DNA from 4 places in the Mesorhizobium sp. M7A.F.Ca.MR.148.00.0.0 genome. Region 4 is predicted to be linked to each of the others. Evidence: predicted binding sites of a transcription regulator. Region 4 holds the regulator's gene; each other region holds the start of a gene.
What was found. The regulator PhoB, encoded in region 4, activates phosphate uptake and scavenging genes when phosphate is short. The targets are predictions, from matches to a motif close to TGTCATNNANCTGTCAT.

Region 1: EOB49_RS09190 (LTA synthase family protein) is a predicted target of PhoB. The motif match lies at 1,625-1,641, and genes of this name have one in related genera.
Region 2: ugpB (sn-glycerol-3-phosphate ABC transporter substrate-binding protein UgpB) is a predicted target of PhoB. The motif match lies at 1,123-1,139, and genes of this name have one in related genera.
Region 3: EOB49_RS20805 (esterase-like activity of phytase family protein) is a predicted target of PhoB. The motif match lies at 1,765-1,781, and genes of this name have one in related genera.

What each region holds. Positions count from the first base shown of each region.
Region 1 covers NZ_RZTB01000017.1:35,870-39,079, forward strand. Annotated here, with positions in the region: gene EOB49_RS09190 (LTA synthase family protein) at 1-1,586, opposite strand, end outside; gene fabD (ACP S-malonyltransferase) at 1,863-2,804, shown strand; gene fabG (3-oxoacyl-[acyl-carrier-protein] reductase) at 2,862-3,210, shown strand, end outside.
Region 2 covers NZ_RZTB01000003.1:66,060-69,269, reverse strand. Annotated here, with positions in the region: gene EOB49_RS02100 (EAL domain-containing protein) at 1-842, opposite strand, end outside; gene ugpB (sn-glycerol-3-phosphate ABC transporter substrate-binding protein UgpB) at 1,202-2,512, shown strand; gene ugpA (sn-glycerol-3-phosphate ABC transporter permease UgpA) at 2,707-3,210, shown strand, end outside.
Region 3 covers NZ_RZTB01000060.1:10,105-13,314, forward strand. Annotated here, with positions in the region: partial or broken gene EOB49_RS20800 (L,D-transpeptidase) at 1-80, shown strand, start outside; gene EOB49_RS20805 (esterase-like activity of phytase family protein) at 165-1,649, opposite strand; gene EOB49_RS20810 (FAD-dependent oxidoreductase) at 1,893-3,210, shown strand, end outside.
Region 4 covers NZ_RZTB01000030.1:40,281-43,490, reverse strand. Annotated here, with positions in the region: gene xylF (D-xylose ABC transporter substrate-binding protein) at 1-44, opposite strand, end outside; gene EOB49_RS14460 (ROK family protein) at 315-1,562, shown strand; gene phoB (phosphate regulon transcriptional regulator PhoB) at 1,579-2,268, opposite strand; gene phoU (phosphate signaling complex protein PhoU) at 2,285-2,992, opposite strand; gene pstB (phosphate ABC transporter ATP-binding protein PstB) at 3,019-3,210, opposite strand, start outside.

The DNA.
Region 1 (3,210 bases), on a different contig from region 4:
TCGTGATGCTCGAGAGCAGCCTCGGGCGACGCTTCCTTGCGCGGCGCGACATTGTCCTTGAGGAAGCCGGTTTCGACATAGACCGGCCCCAGCGGCGGCAGATGGTCGCCGAAGAAGGCGATTACGGTGGGGCGGGAGCGTTTCTTGGCCCATTCGACGAGGCGTTCGAGGCCGCGATCGGCATCGGCTGAGCCCTCGGCGTAGCTGAGTAGCGATTCGCGCGCCCACTGGCTGATCGGCGCCTGCACCCTATGCGTGGGATTGTAATAGCGGTTCGGCTCGTAGGGACCGTGGTTTTGCAGGCTGACCGCAAAGAAGAACACCGGCTCGTCGCTGGCGTCGGCCTCGCTGATGATCTCGTCGGTCATCGCCGCATCCGATGCCAGTGGCCCGCGCTTTTGCATTGGCGGCAGCGTCTCTTCCGACTTGAAATCGTTGAAGCCGAAATCGGCATAGACCGCGCCACGGTTCCAGAACCAGTTGGTGCCGGGATGGATGGCGCGCGCCCGGTAACCCTGGCTCTTCAGGAAGGTCGCGAGCGAAGGCGTCGGCGTGCGCACATATTGCTGATAGGGGATGCTGCCTGCCGGCAGGAACGCGTTGGAGAAGCCGGTCAGCGCCTCGAACTCGATATTGGCGGTCATGCCGCCGAACTCCGGCGAGAACATCGAGCCCGAGCGCAGCGCCCGCACATTGGGGATTGGATCTGGCGTGATGGTGACGCCAGGCAACTTGGTCGGATCCCAGAAGGATTCGCTCATGACGATGATGATGTCCGGCTTCTCGGCCGGCACCGAGGCGGTCACATCAGGCCTGGCTATCGCTGCGATCGCCTTGTCGGAATAGCCCGGCGGCGCCGAGACATGCGCCATTGGCACGTTGAGGGCAAAGGCCAGCGCAAAGCCGTTGGAGGCATAGTTTTCCTTCTGGTCCCACATGATCGGGATGATCTGCAGCCGATCCCTGGTCCAGGAGAAGGTGGCGTAGTCCATGATCGAAACGAAGAAGGCGAGTAGCGGCACTGCCAGCGTCAGCCGCGCAAGGCGCCCCTTGCGGCTGAGTGCGGGAACCTTGCGGCGCCATAGCCGCCAGCCGTAGACGAGCAGCGACAGGCCGGCGACGATGCCGACGACCATGGCAAGCGCGGTCATCGGCCGTTCGCGTACCAAAAGCGGCAGCAGCGCGAAGATCTGGCGGGCATAGAGGAAATCGGTCGGATAGAGCGGATCGCCGAGATAGTGCGACTTCTGGTGACCGACGAAAGCAAGCGACAAGGTCAGCGGCGCGACGATCATCAGGCTCTGGTGGCTGCGGCCGAGCACCGCATCGAAGCCGATCAGGAGCAGCGCAAACACGACGATGGTGGTCCAGCCCGGCTTGAACGGCTGCAGGAAGAAGGAGATGGTTCCGGCAAAGTCGCCGCGCACGATCAGTTCGATGGCAAACACCAGGATAGCGGCAATCGCCAGGCTGATCAGCCCATAGCGCACGACCGGCCATCTCCTGCCCGGCAGATAGCCGGTGGAGGGGTCGTCTTCCAGGAACTGTGGCGCGGCCTTGCCGGTGCGTTTGTAACTCTTTGCCACTTTAACTTCCCCACCCAGCGACAAGCGCGTCACTCGATTGTCATGGAATTGTCACGCAAAGCTAGCGCCTGTAGCGGAAATAAGAAGAGCCAGCAAACGAATCGTGAGCGGTTTTCATCAGGAGTGATCGCCAAAAACCCTTTCGCAACAGGCACTCGGCGGACGAGGCTGCCCTCGGGCAGGGTCGAACCGGGCTTGACTTGGCGCCCCGCCATGCGTCACAGGCAAGAAAAACCCGTCTTCAGGCAAGCAAAACCAGCCCTTGGGAGCCCTCGCATGGCCGTTGCATTCACCTTTCCCGGACAAGGCAGCCAGGCGGTCGGCATGGGCAAGGATCTCGCCGGCGCCTTCCCCGAAGCGCGCAGGGTCTTCCAGGAAGTCGACGATGCGCTCGGCGAAAATCTGTCGAAGCTGATCTGGGAAGGGCCGGAAGAGACGTTGACGCTGACCGCCAACGCGCAGCCGGCGCTGATGGCGGTGTCGCTGGCCGCGATCCGGGCGCTGGAATCGCGCGGCTTCTCGCTGAAAGGCAAGATCGCCTATGTCGCCGGTCATTCGCTGGGCGAATATTCGGCGTTGGCCGCTGCCGGCTTCGTTTCGGTTGCCGATGCCGCCCGGTTGCTGCGCATACGCGGCAATGCCATGCAGGCGGCGGTGCCGGCCGGCGAGGGCGCCATGGCGGCGATCATCGGATTGGAACAGGCCGATGTCGAAGCCGCTTGCGCGGAAGCCGCCAAAGGCTCTGTCTGCCAGATCGCCAACGACAATGGCGGTGGCCAACTGGTCATCTCCGGCGCCAAGGCCGCGGTCGAACTGGCCGCGAAACTGTGCACCGAGAAAGGCGCCAAACGCGCGCTGATGCTGCAGGTGTCCGCGCCCTTCCATTCCGCGCTGATGGCGCCGGCCGCGAACGTCATGTGCGAAGCCCTGGCCGGCGTGGCAAAGAACGCGCCGGTGGTTCCCGTCCTCTCCAATGTCACGGTCAGCCCGACCAGCGATCCGGACGAGATCGCCCGCCGCCTGGTCGAACAGATAACCGGCCGCGTGCGTTGGCGCGAGACGGTGGAATGGTTCGGCGCAAACGGCGTCACCACGCTTTACGAGATCGGCGCCGGCAAGGTGCTTTCAGGATTGGCGCGGCGCATCAACCGCGATGTCGCCACCGCGTCGGTCGGCACCGCGGCTGACGTCGAGGCGGCCATGGCGGCGCTTGCATAAAGCGTCATTTGATCCCATCCCTGTAAAGGGTGTTCTCTTCTCAATCAGGAGACAAAAATGTTCGAATTGACTGGCCGCAAGGCGCTCCTCACCGGCGCATCCGGCGGCATCGGCGAGGCTATCGCCAGGATGCTGCATGCGCAGGGCGCGATCGTCGGCCTGCATGGCACCCGCGTCGAGAAACTGGAAGCGCTGGCTAGCGAGCTTGGCGACCGGGTCAAGCTGTTCCCGGCCAATTTGTCCAACCGTGAGGAGGTCAAGGCGCTCGGCCAGAAAGCCGAAGCCGATCTCGAAGGCGTCGACATCCTGGTCAACAACGCCGGCATCACCAAGGACGGCCTGTTCGTGCGCATGTCGGATGCCGACTGGGACAGCGTGCTCGAGGTCAACCTGACCGCCGTGTTCA
Region 2 (3,210 bases), on a different contig from region 4:
GTCAATGTCGCCATGCTGTCATTGGCACTGATGATGCGGTGGCCGTCGCAGACGATCAGCCCCTCCACGGCGGCATTGGCCAGGCCGTGCATGCGGTCGACCTCGAGCTTCTGGCGACGGAAGCGCAAATCGATCCACAGCGCCGATGCCGACAGAACCAGGATCACCACTGTGGCGGCGGCGGCGGCGAAAGCCTGCGAGGTCGGCTCGATCGTGTATTCGGATATGACGATCGAGGGATCGGGGAAGATCGAGACAGCACCCATACCGATGAAATGCAAGGTGCAGATTGCCAGCGTCAGCAGCACCGCGCCGCCGGATGTCGCCTTCAAGGAGGGACGGCGCTGCACGACACGCAGCGCCAGCGCCGCGAGCGTCACGCCGGCCAGAAGGGAAACGGCGACAAGCAACAGGTTCCACTCGATGCGGCCCTGAACCTCGAACGCCGCCATACCGATGTAGTGCATGGCCGCGATGCCGCCGCCCAGCACGGCGCCGCCGACGAGATGATAATCGAACTCATTCCGCAAGGTGGCGATCCACATGCCGGCTGCCGTCAGAGTGACCGAAGCAGCGAGCGAAAGCACGGAAAGTGCGGGATCGTAAGCACTGGGTATGCCGGGTGTGAATGCGAGCATGGCGATGAAGTGCGTTGCCCAGATGCCGAAGCCGGTCGAAGTGGCCGCGGTCATCAGCCAGGCAAGCCGGTTCCGATCGGTGGAGCGGCTTATGTGATGAAGCAGGTTGACGGCAGAGAAACAGGAAATTCCGCAGATCAGCGCGGCGAGTGCGACCAGTCTCAGATCGTGTTCGTTGACGATACAATTGTAGACCGTCAGCATTTTATTTCACCTGATCTTTGGAAATAAACAGGGCAGCAGGATTGAGTAGCGCGTTGCCGTTGAGGGATCGATAAAGTCGCCTGCAACCTTGGCGTGTCTCTTCGGGTTGCAGCGGCTGCAATCAGCGCTGACACGCCGAAAGCCAGCTTGGCAGTCCCGACGGTGGTTCCTGGCGCTTGTCGTCGCGCTAAGCCGGCTAACCGTGTGGCTTTCCATGCGTCCAAGCGGAGGCGAGGTGGCGTGAGGTAAAGGGGTGAAGTTCGTCGATCTGCAACAAAACCGTTGTCTGATTGTCATGAGCGACACATATTGCCTCTGCGGGAGTGCCCCTTTCGCCAATGACAAACGGGAGATGAAACATGAAGTCCTTCGGCTTCGCGGCCGGTGTTGCCGCCACCTTTATGCTGCTTTCCTCAACCTCCGCTTTTGCTGTCACGCAGATCAGTTGGTGGCACGCCATGACTGGCGCCAATGCCGAAGTTGTCGATAAGATCTCCAAAGATTTCAACGCCAGCCAGAGCGACTATGAACTCGTTCCGGTGTTCAAAGGCACGTATCCCGAGACGCTGAATGCCGGCATCGCCGCCTACCGCGCCGGCCAGGCGCCCGACATCATGCAGGTGTTCGACGTCGGCACCGGCGTGATGATGGCAGCCGAAGGCGCAATCAAGCCGGCAGCCGATGTGTTGACCAGCGCTGGAATGACCTTCGACAAGAGCCAGTATCTGCCAGGCATAGTCGGCTATTATTCGAAGCCTGACGGCACCATGCTCTCTTTCCCCTATAACTCCTCCTCGCCGATCCTTTATTACAACAAGGATATCTTCAAGAAGGCTGGTCTCGACGTCGACAGCCCACCCAAGACCTGGAATGAGGTGTGGGAAGACGCCAAGAAGATCAAGGCGAGCGGCGCGGCCGCCTGCGGCTACACCTCGACCTGGCTGACCTGGATCCATCTGGAGAATTTCGCGGCCTGGAATGACGTGTCATGGGCCACCCAGCAGAACGGTCTGGCCGGCGGCGATGTCGAGCTCAAGATCAATGCGCCGATTTTCGTCAACCACTTCCAGGCGCTGGCGGACCTCGCCAAGGACGGCACTTTCAAATATGGCGGCCGCACCTCCGAAACCAAGCAGATCTTCCTCGCTGGCGAATGCGGGATCATGACCGAATCCTCCGGTGGACTCGGCGATATCGTCAAGTCCGGCATGGATTACGGCATCGGCCAATTGCCCTATGACAGCGACGCCAAGGGCGCACCGCAGAACACGACGCCGGGTGGCGCCAGCCTGTGGGTTTTCGCTGATAAATCCGACGAGGAATACAAGGGCGTCGCGGCCTTCTTCGCCTACCTGTCGAAGACCGAGGTGCAAGAATACCTGCACCAGAAGTCGGGTTATCTGCCGGTAACGCTTGCCGCCTATGAAGCGACCAAGAAGTCCGGTTTCTATGACAAGAACGTGGGTCGCGAGACCCCGATCCTGCAGATGACGGGTAAGGCGCCGACCGACAATTCCAAGGGCGTACGTCTGCCGAACCTGCCGCAGGTGCGCGATATCCAGAACGAGGAGTTCGAAAAGATGCTCGCCGGCCAGCAAACCGCGCAGCAGGCGCTCGACAATGCGGTTACGCGTGGCAATGCGGCGATCAAGGAAGCGCTGGGGAATTAGAGCGAGCGCAGGTCTTTGCTCTACGGCGCATCCACCTGTCCTGCCAGGCATCTCCCCTCGGCGAGGGGAGTTTTGCCGTCCCTTGCGATTTCGCCAACGGTCGATGATGCCCAATCCGAAACGCTCGTCAAAGCCATCTTGGCGAAGAGGGATGCCGCATCGTGCCGCCCGCCTCATCACCTCGGAGTGGCTCCATGACCCCTCGCGTCGTGTTTCCCAACAAGATCCTTCCCTACCTGCTGGTGGCGCCGCAACTGGCCATCACGCTCGTGTTTTTCTACTGGCCGGCCGGTCAGGCGTTCTACCAATCCATGCTCAGGCAGGATCCGTTCGGACTGAGGACCAAGTTCGTCTGGTTCGCCAATTTCAGGAAAGTGCTTGCTGATCCGGCCTACCTGAACTCGATCAAGGTCACGGTGGTGTTTTCCCTTGCGACCGCCATCGTTGCCATGTGCGTGGCGCTCTTGCTCGCGGTCATGGCAGAGAAGGTGGTGCGCGGCAAAGGTCTCTACCGCACGCTCTTGATCTGGCCCTACGCAGTGGCGCCGGCGATCGCCGGTATGTTGTGGCTGTTCCTCTTCAATCCGTCGATCGGGTCGCTGGCCTACATGCTGAGAAGTTTCGGCATCGCCTGGGATCCACTGCTCAACGGCACCCACGCCATGATCCTGCTGGTGTCCGCCGCTGCCTGGAAGCAG
Region 3 (3,210 bases), on a different contig from region 4:
GCAAGATCATGGCCGTGTCGAGCAAAACCGCCGAGCCGATCGATGCGGGCGTCCCGAAGGACGCGGAGTTCTTGAAGTAAGTCTTCTCAATCAATCTGCCTGAAAAACACCAGCAATAGTGCTCCGGGCGGACGCGCCAAGCGCGCCCGTCCGTGCAGTGGTCGTTACTTCTTGGCCAGACCCGGCAGCGTGACCTGATAGACCAGGAACATGGTGTCGACATTGGCGCCGTCTTCGGCCTTGTAGGGCGCGCCGACCTGAAAACCGTCCTGGGCGAGGAAGTCGTTGTCGTTGGCGACGAACAGGAAGTAGTCGTCGGGCAGCTTCGCATCGAGCACGCTGACCACCGACATCGCCTCCCACTTCTCGGACAGGTTATCCTGGTCGTTGGGCGCGCCATTGTGCAGGCCGAAGCGGCCGAGCTCGGCACTGTCGTTGATGTCGATGAATGGCGTCAGCTTGGCCGGTGTCACCGATGGGTCGACGATGCCCTTGGGGGCGACCGGCTTGTCAGCGGCGTCGAAGGCGCCGCCGGCGATGTCGGTCGCGGTGGATAGGTCGACGACGTTGACCTGGCGATAGAGCGAGGCATCGCCCTTCAGGCCCTGGCCGTTGCCGCTGTCGCGCGCCAGCATCAGGAAGGTCTTGTCGGAGAGCGCCACGATCTCACTCTGCGCGGCGACCTTGGTCTTGCCCTTGGCATCCTTGAACACCGGCAGCGGCACGACATATTCGTGCGCCAATTTGAGGTGGGCGAGGTCGGACGCGTCATAGACCAGCGCCCTGGTGTTCTGGCGGGTCGAGCCGGAATCGCCGCCGTCCTGCCTGGCCGCCGACTGCAGCACGGCGATCAGGAACTTGCCGTCGGGCGTCATCGCCATGCCTTCGAGGCCTTGATTGTTCTGGCGGCCGGTGTCGGGATCCTTCGGATCGGGCTCGGCGGCACCGGGTCCCGGATTGTCCGAGGCGAAGTTCGGCGTGCCGTGGCGCATCGGCACCAGCGCAGCCGGTGGCTGGGTTGCCGACAGCAGATGCCCGTCGGCGGAAAACCGATAGATGTTCGGGCCGTATTCGTCGGAGATGAACATCGAACCGTCGGGCAGCCGCACGATCGCCTCGTTGTCGAGCGCCAGCTTGCCATTGTCGGCTTGCGGCAGGATCGGCATGTCGCCGCTTGCCGCGCGCACGCCGTTGAGCGGATCGAGGCCTGTGGCATCAGCCCCCTTGTCGTCGGTGAGAAGCATGGTGTCGGCGAGCGTTGCCTTGACGCCGGTCTGCTGCTGGCCGGCAGCAGGTGGCACACCTGGTGCCACCGGGGTAAACTCGATGGCGACGGTGTTGAGGCGCGGCCGGTAGTCGGTGGTGCCGACGACATTGTAGCCGCGATCCGGCAGCAGCCAGAGCGAACCTTTGTAGCCGGCGGCCTCATGCGTCCAGCCTGATGTGTCGATCGACATGCCCGAGCCCGAACCAAACGTCTCGCCGAACTTGTCGCGCTGAGCGGCCGGGATGCGGCCGACGCCGACCAGCCCTTTGTTGACAAAGCTCGTGCCGCCGACGGTCGCGGTGCTGTCGGCGAGCGCCGGCGTCAAGGCGGTGAACAAGGCCAGCGCGACGCCGAGCGACGCGGTTCGATATAGGTGTTTCATGGATAATCCTCTTTGTGACGGATGTGCCGGAGCGGCCGCGGGACGAAAAACTGAAAGAGGTGCGACATCGATGATGCCGCGCAAGCCTCCCCGAAACGCGGTCTACGGCGCGAACATGATGCTTGCGTGACAGCGCGCAGTGCATGCCGGCGGTCGACTAAAAACGATGCGCGCGCGCGGCGCTAGACACTTATGTCCAGTACATATATGCTCCAGCCTTCGGACTAACTGTGGAGGGAAGCCTTGAAGTCGCACTACCGCGCAGTCGTCATCGGGGGTGGCGTGGTCGGGGCCTCCGTCCTTTATCATCTGACCCGATTTGGCTGGAGCGATGTGGCGCTGATCGAGCGCGCCGAACTGACGGCCGGTTCGACCTGGCACGCGGCGGCAGGCTTCCATGCGCTCAACGCCGACCCCAACGTGGCGGCGCTACAGGACTACACCATCAATCTCTACCGCGAGATCGAGGCAGAATCCGGCTGGGATATCGGCCTGCACATGACGGGCGGCGTCAACATCGCCAGCGATCCCGCGCGCTGGGAGTGGCTGAAATCGGCCTGGGCGGTGTTTCAGTCGGTCGGCATCGAGACCGCGCGCCTGGTCACGCCCGACGAGATCAAGGCGATCTGCCCGATCGTCGACGTCACCGGCGTGCTAGGCGGCCTGCATGATTCCAACGAGGGGCACCTCGACCCGTACGGCACGACGCACGCCTATGCCGGCGCTGCAAAAAAGCGCGGCGCCGACATCATCCTGCGCAACCGGGTGGTCGAGTTGAAGCCGCGCGCCGACGGCCGCTGGGATGTCGTCACGGAGCAGGGCACCATCATCGCCGAGCATGTCGTCAATGCCGGCGGGCTGTGGGCAAAGCAGCTCGGCCGCATGGCCGGCGTCGATCTGCCGGTGACGCCGATGGAGCACCATTATTTCATCACTGAGGACATTCCCGAGATCGCGGCGCTGGACAGGGAAATCGGCATCGCCGTCGATCTCGACGGCTTTTCGTATCTCAGGCAGGAGCGCAAGGGCGTGTTGCTCGGCGTTTACGAGCAGAACCCGAAGCACTGGAACATGGATGGCGCGCCATGGGACTACGGCATCGAGCTGATCCCGGAAGACATCGACCGCATCAGCCCCGAACTCGCCAAGGCGCATGAGCGCTTTCCTTGCCTGGCGACGGCTGGCATCCGCAAATGGGTCAACGGCGCCTTCACCTTCACGCCGGATGGCAATCCGATCGTCGGGCCGGTGCGCGGATTGAAGAACTACTGGGTCGCCTGCGGCGTCATGGCCGGTTTCAGCCAGGGCGGCGGCGTTGGCAAGTCGCTGGCCGAATGGATGATTTTCGGCGAACCGCAGGCCGACATCTTTGGCATGGACATCGCCCGCTACGGCGCCTTCGCCGCCAACGGGGAATATCTCAGGCAGACGACGCGCCAGTTCTATTCGCGCCGCTTCGTGATGACCTTTCCCAATGAACGACTGCCCGCCGGCCGGCCGCTGAAACGTCCGGGTGCCTATGACGGCATGAGCGCGGCGGGATGCGAATGGACGGCTTCCT
Region 4 (3,210 bases):
GACATGGCGGCACCCGCCAGGATGGCGGCCGTGAATCTTTTCATATTATCCTCCCTGCGCCGCGTATGGCGCGACCAAACTGACCCGAGGGCCGGCACAGAGGCTCTATTTTTTCGAGCCTCGAAAAAATACTGGGCCAACGCCCGAACGCTGTCAACATCGATTCTGATGGATTTTGATGTCACTTCGAGTTTTTTTCGAGTCTCGGAATAAATAAATGACACGGCCTGCAGCTTCTGCCAGTATTTACCGGCGTCACCGACAGCGTTCCATGGGCAGGAGGAACCGCGGCGGCCGGGAGGATATGAAAGAACATGTCGGTCGGAATCCGCCACGACGATCTGCGCCGCCGCAACCGCGCCATGGTGATCGCGGCAGTGCGCCGCGCCGGACAGCCGTCGCGAACCGAGATCGCCGCGACCACAAGCCTCAGCCATTCGACCATCTCGGCGATTTCATCCGACCTGATCGTCGAAGGCATCCTGACCGAAAGCAAGCCGAGCGAGGCCGGCTCGCTCAAACGCGGCCGGCCGCAGGTCGGCCTCAGTCTCAATCCGGAAGCGGCCGCGGTAATGACCGTGGTGCTGTCGCTGAACTTCCTCTCCGTCGCCGTCATCGACTATGCCGGCCAGGTAATATCCGAGGAACAGCGCCGGCTGGACACGCTGACGATGTCGCGCGAGTCGCTGATCGGGGAATGCACGGCCATCGTGCGGCGCCGCCTGGCAGATCCCGACCTGGACGTGCGCAGCATCGCCCGCATCGCGCTGGCCATCCAGGGCATCACCGACACCCGTGCCCGCGCCATGCTGTGGTCGCCGATCACGCCGCACACCGACATCGCCTTCGCTGACATATTCGAAGACGAGTTCGGCATCCCTGCCATAATGGAGAACGACTGCAACATGATGGCGGTGGCGCTGCGCTGGCGCGACCCCGATCGTTACCGCGACGATTTCATCGCTATCCTTTTGTCGCACGGCATCGGCATGGGACTGGTGCTGAAGGGCGAATTGTTCACCGGCACCCATTCTTCGGGCGGCGAATTCGGCCACATGATCCATCGGCCGAACGGCGCGCTATGTCGCTGCGGACGGCGCGGCTGCGTCGAAGCCTATGCGGGCAATTACGCCATATGGCGCAACGCCAGGCAGATGGGCGAGGATGCAGAACCCGTTGCCGATGTCAGCGACGCCGACATGCGCGCCCTGGCTGCCGCGGCCCGCGAAGGTGACGGACCCGAACGGGAAGCCTATCGCAAGGCCGGCGAAGCGCTCGGCTACGGCCTCGGCAGCCTGTTCGCGCTGATCGATCCGGCGCCGGTCGCCATGGTCGGTGTCAGCGCCGCCGCCTTCGACCTGATCGAGCCGGCATTGCGGCAAGCGATTGCCCAGACCGCCGGCGGCCAGCATTCCAAATCGATTTCCTTCGACACCGAGCCGAACGAACTGCCGCTGATCCGCGAAGGCTGCGCCATGCGGGCGCTGATCTTCGTCGATCAGGAGATTTTTGCGCCGGGCGTGCAGGCGAGATCCGGTTTCGGCGGCAAGAACGTGGCGTGAGTTCAAACGAGGGAGTTCAGTCCTCTCGGATGGCGTATCCGGCCCCACGGATCGTGCGGATGACATCAGGCATACGGCCATTGTTGACCGCCTTGCGCAGCCGGCCGACATGCACGTCGACTGTGCGCTCGTCGATGTAGATCGTCTCGCCCCAGACATTGTCGAGCAGCTGGCTGCGCGAGAACACGCGGCCTGGATGGCGCATCATGAATTCGAGCAGGCGGAATTCCGTCGGCCCAAGCCGGATCTCGCTCTTCTTGCGATAGACACGGTGCGACTCGCGATCGAGCACGATATCGCCGACCTTTAGCACGCTGGACAGCACTTCCGGCTTGGCCCGGCGCAGCAGCGCCTTGACCCTGGCCATGAACTCCGGCGTCGAGAAGGGCTTGACCAGATAGTCGTCGGCGCCGGTCGACAGGCCGCGCACGCGGTCGCTTTCCTCGCCTCGCGCGGTCAGCATGATGATCGGCAGCCGCTCGGTCTCGGGACGCATTCGCAGGCGCCGGCAGAGTTCGATGCCCGAAACCGCAGGCACCATCCAGTCGAGCACCAGAAGATCGGGAACGTTCTCCTGCAGCCGGATTTCGGCCTCATCGCCGCGCGTCACCACCTCGACCTGGTAACCTTCGGATTCAAGATTGTAGCGGAGCAGCACGCCTAGCGGCTCCTCATCCTCCACCACCATGATGCGTGGTGCGATCATCGGCTGGTCACCCCTGTTATGCCGCTGGCGCGGACATTGCCGTCTCGTCCTGCTTCGGACGATTGGCTGGCAGCTGCGTGCCGGTCAAAACATAGTAGGCATTTTCGGCGATGTTGGTCACGTGGTCGCCGATCCGCTCGAGGTTCTTGGCGCAAAACAACAGGTGCGTGCACGCCGTGATGTTGCGGGGATCTTCCATCATGTAGGTCAGCAGCTCGCGGAACACCGAGGTGTATTTGACGTCGATGCGTTCATCATTGTTTCTGAGCGTGGCAAGCGCAGCCGCGTCAGCGGCGGCATACTCGTCGACGACCCCCTGCACCTGGATCAGCACCAGCTGCGCCATCGCGTCGATCGAATGCGAAAGGTCGTGCGGCGTAACGCTCAGCCCGACAGTGCCGACGCGCTTGGCGATGTTCTTGGCAAGGTCACCGATGCGCTCGAGGTCGCCGGCCATGCGGATCGAACCGACCACCGCACGCAGGTCGTTGGCCATTGGCTGGCGCTTGGCGATCAGCGTGATGGCGCGATCGTCCAGCTCGCGCTGGCGCGCATCCATGATGGCATCATCGGAAACCACGCGCTGCGCCAGCGCATTGTCCGAATTGAGCAAAGCCTTGGTCGAGCCACTGACCATCGAGCGGGCGAGATCGCCCATGTCGCGGATCAGCTGGCTGATCTGCTCCAGATCCTCATCGAAAGATGCAACGGTATGTTCACCCATGATCTTCGTCCCTCATATGCCTGAGCTCAGCCGAACCGGCCGGTGATGTAGTCCTGGGTGCGTTTGTCGTCGGGGGTGGTGAACATCTTGTCGGTGGCGCCCTCCTCGACCAGATAGCCTAGATGGAACATCGCGGTGCGCTGCGACACGCGCGCTGCCTGCTGCATCGAATGGGTGACGATGACGATCGTATAGTTTTGGCGCAGTTCGTCGATCAG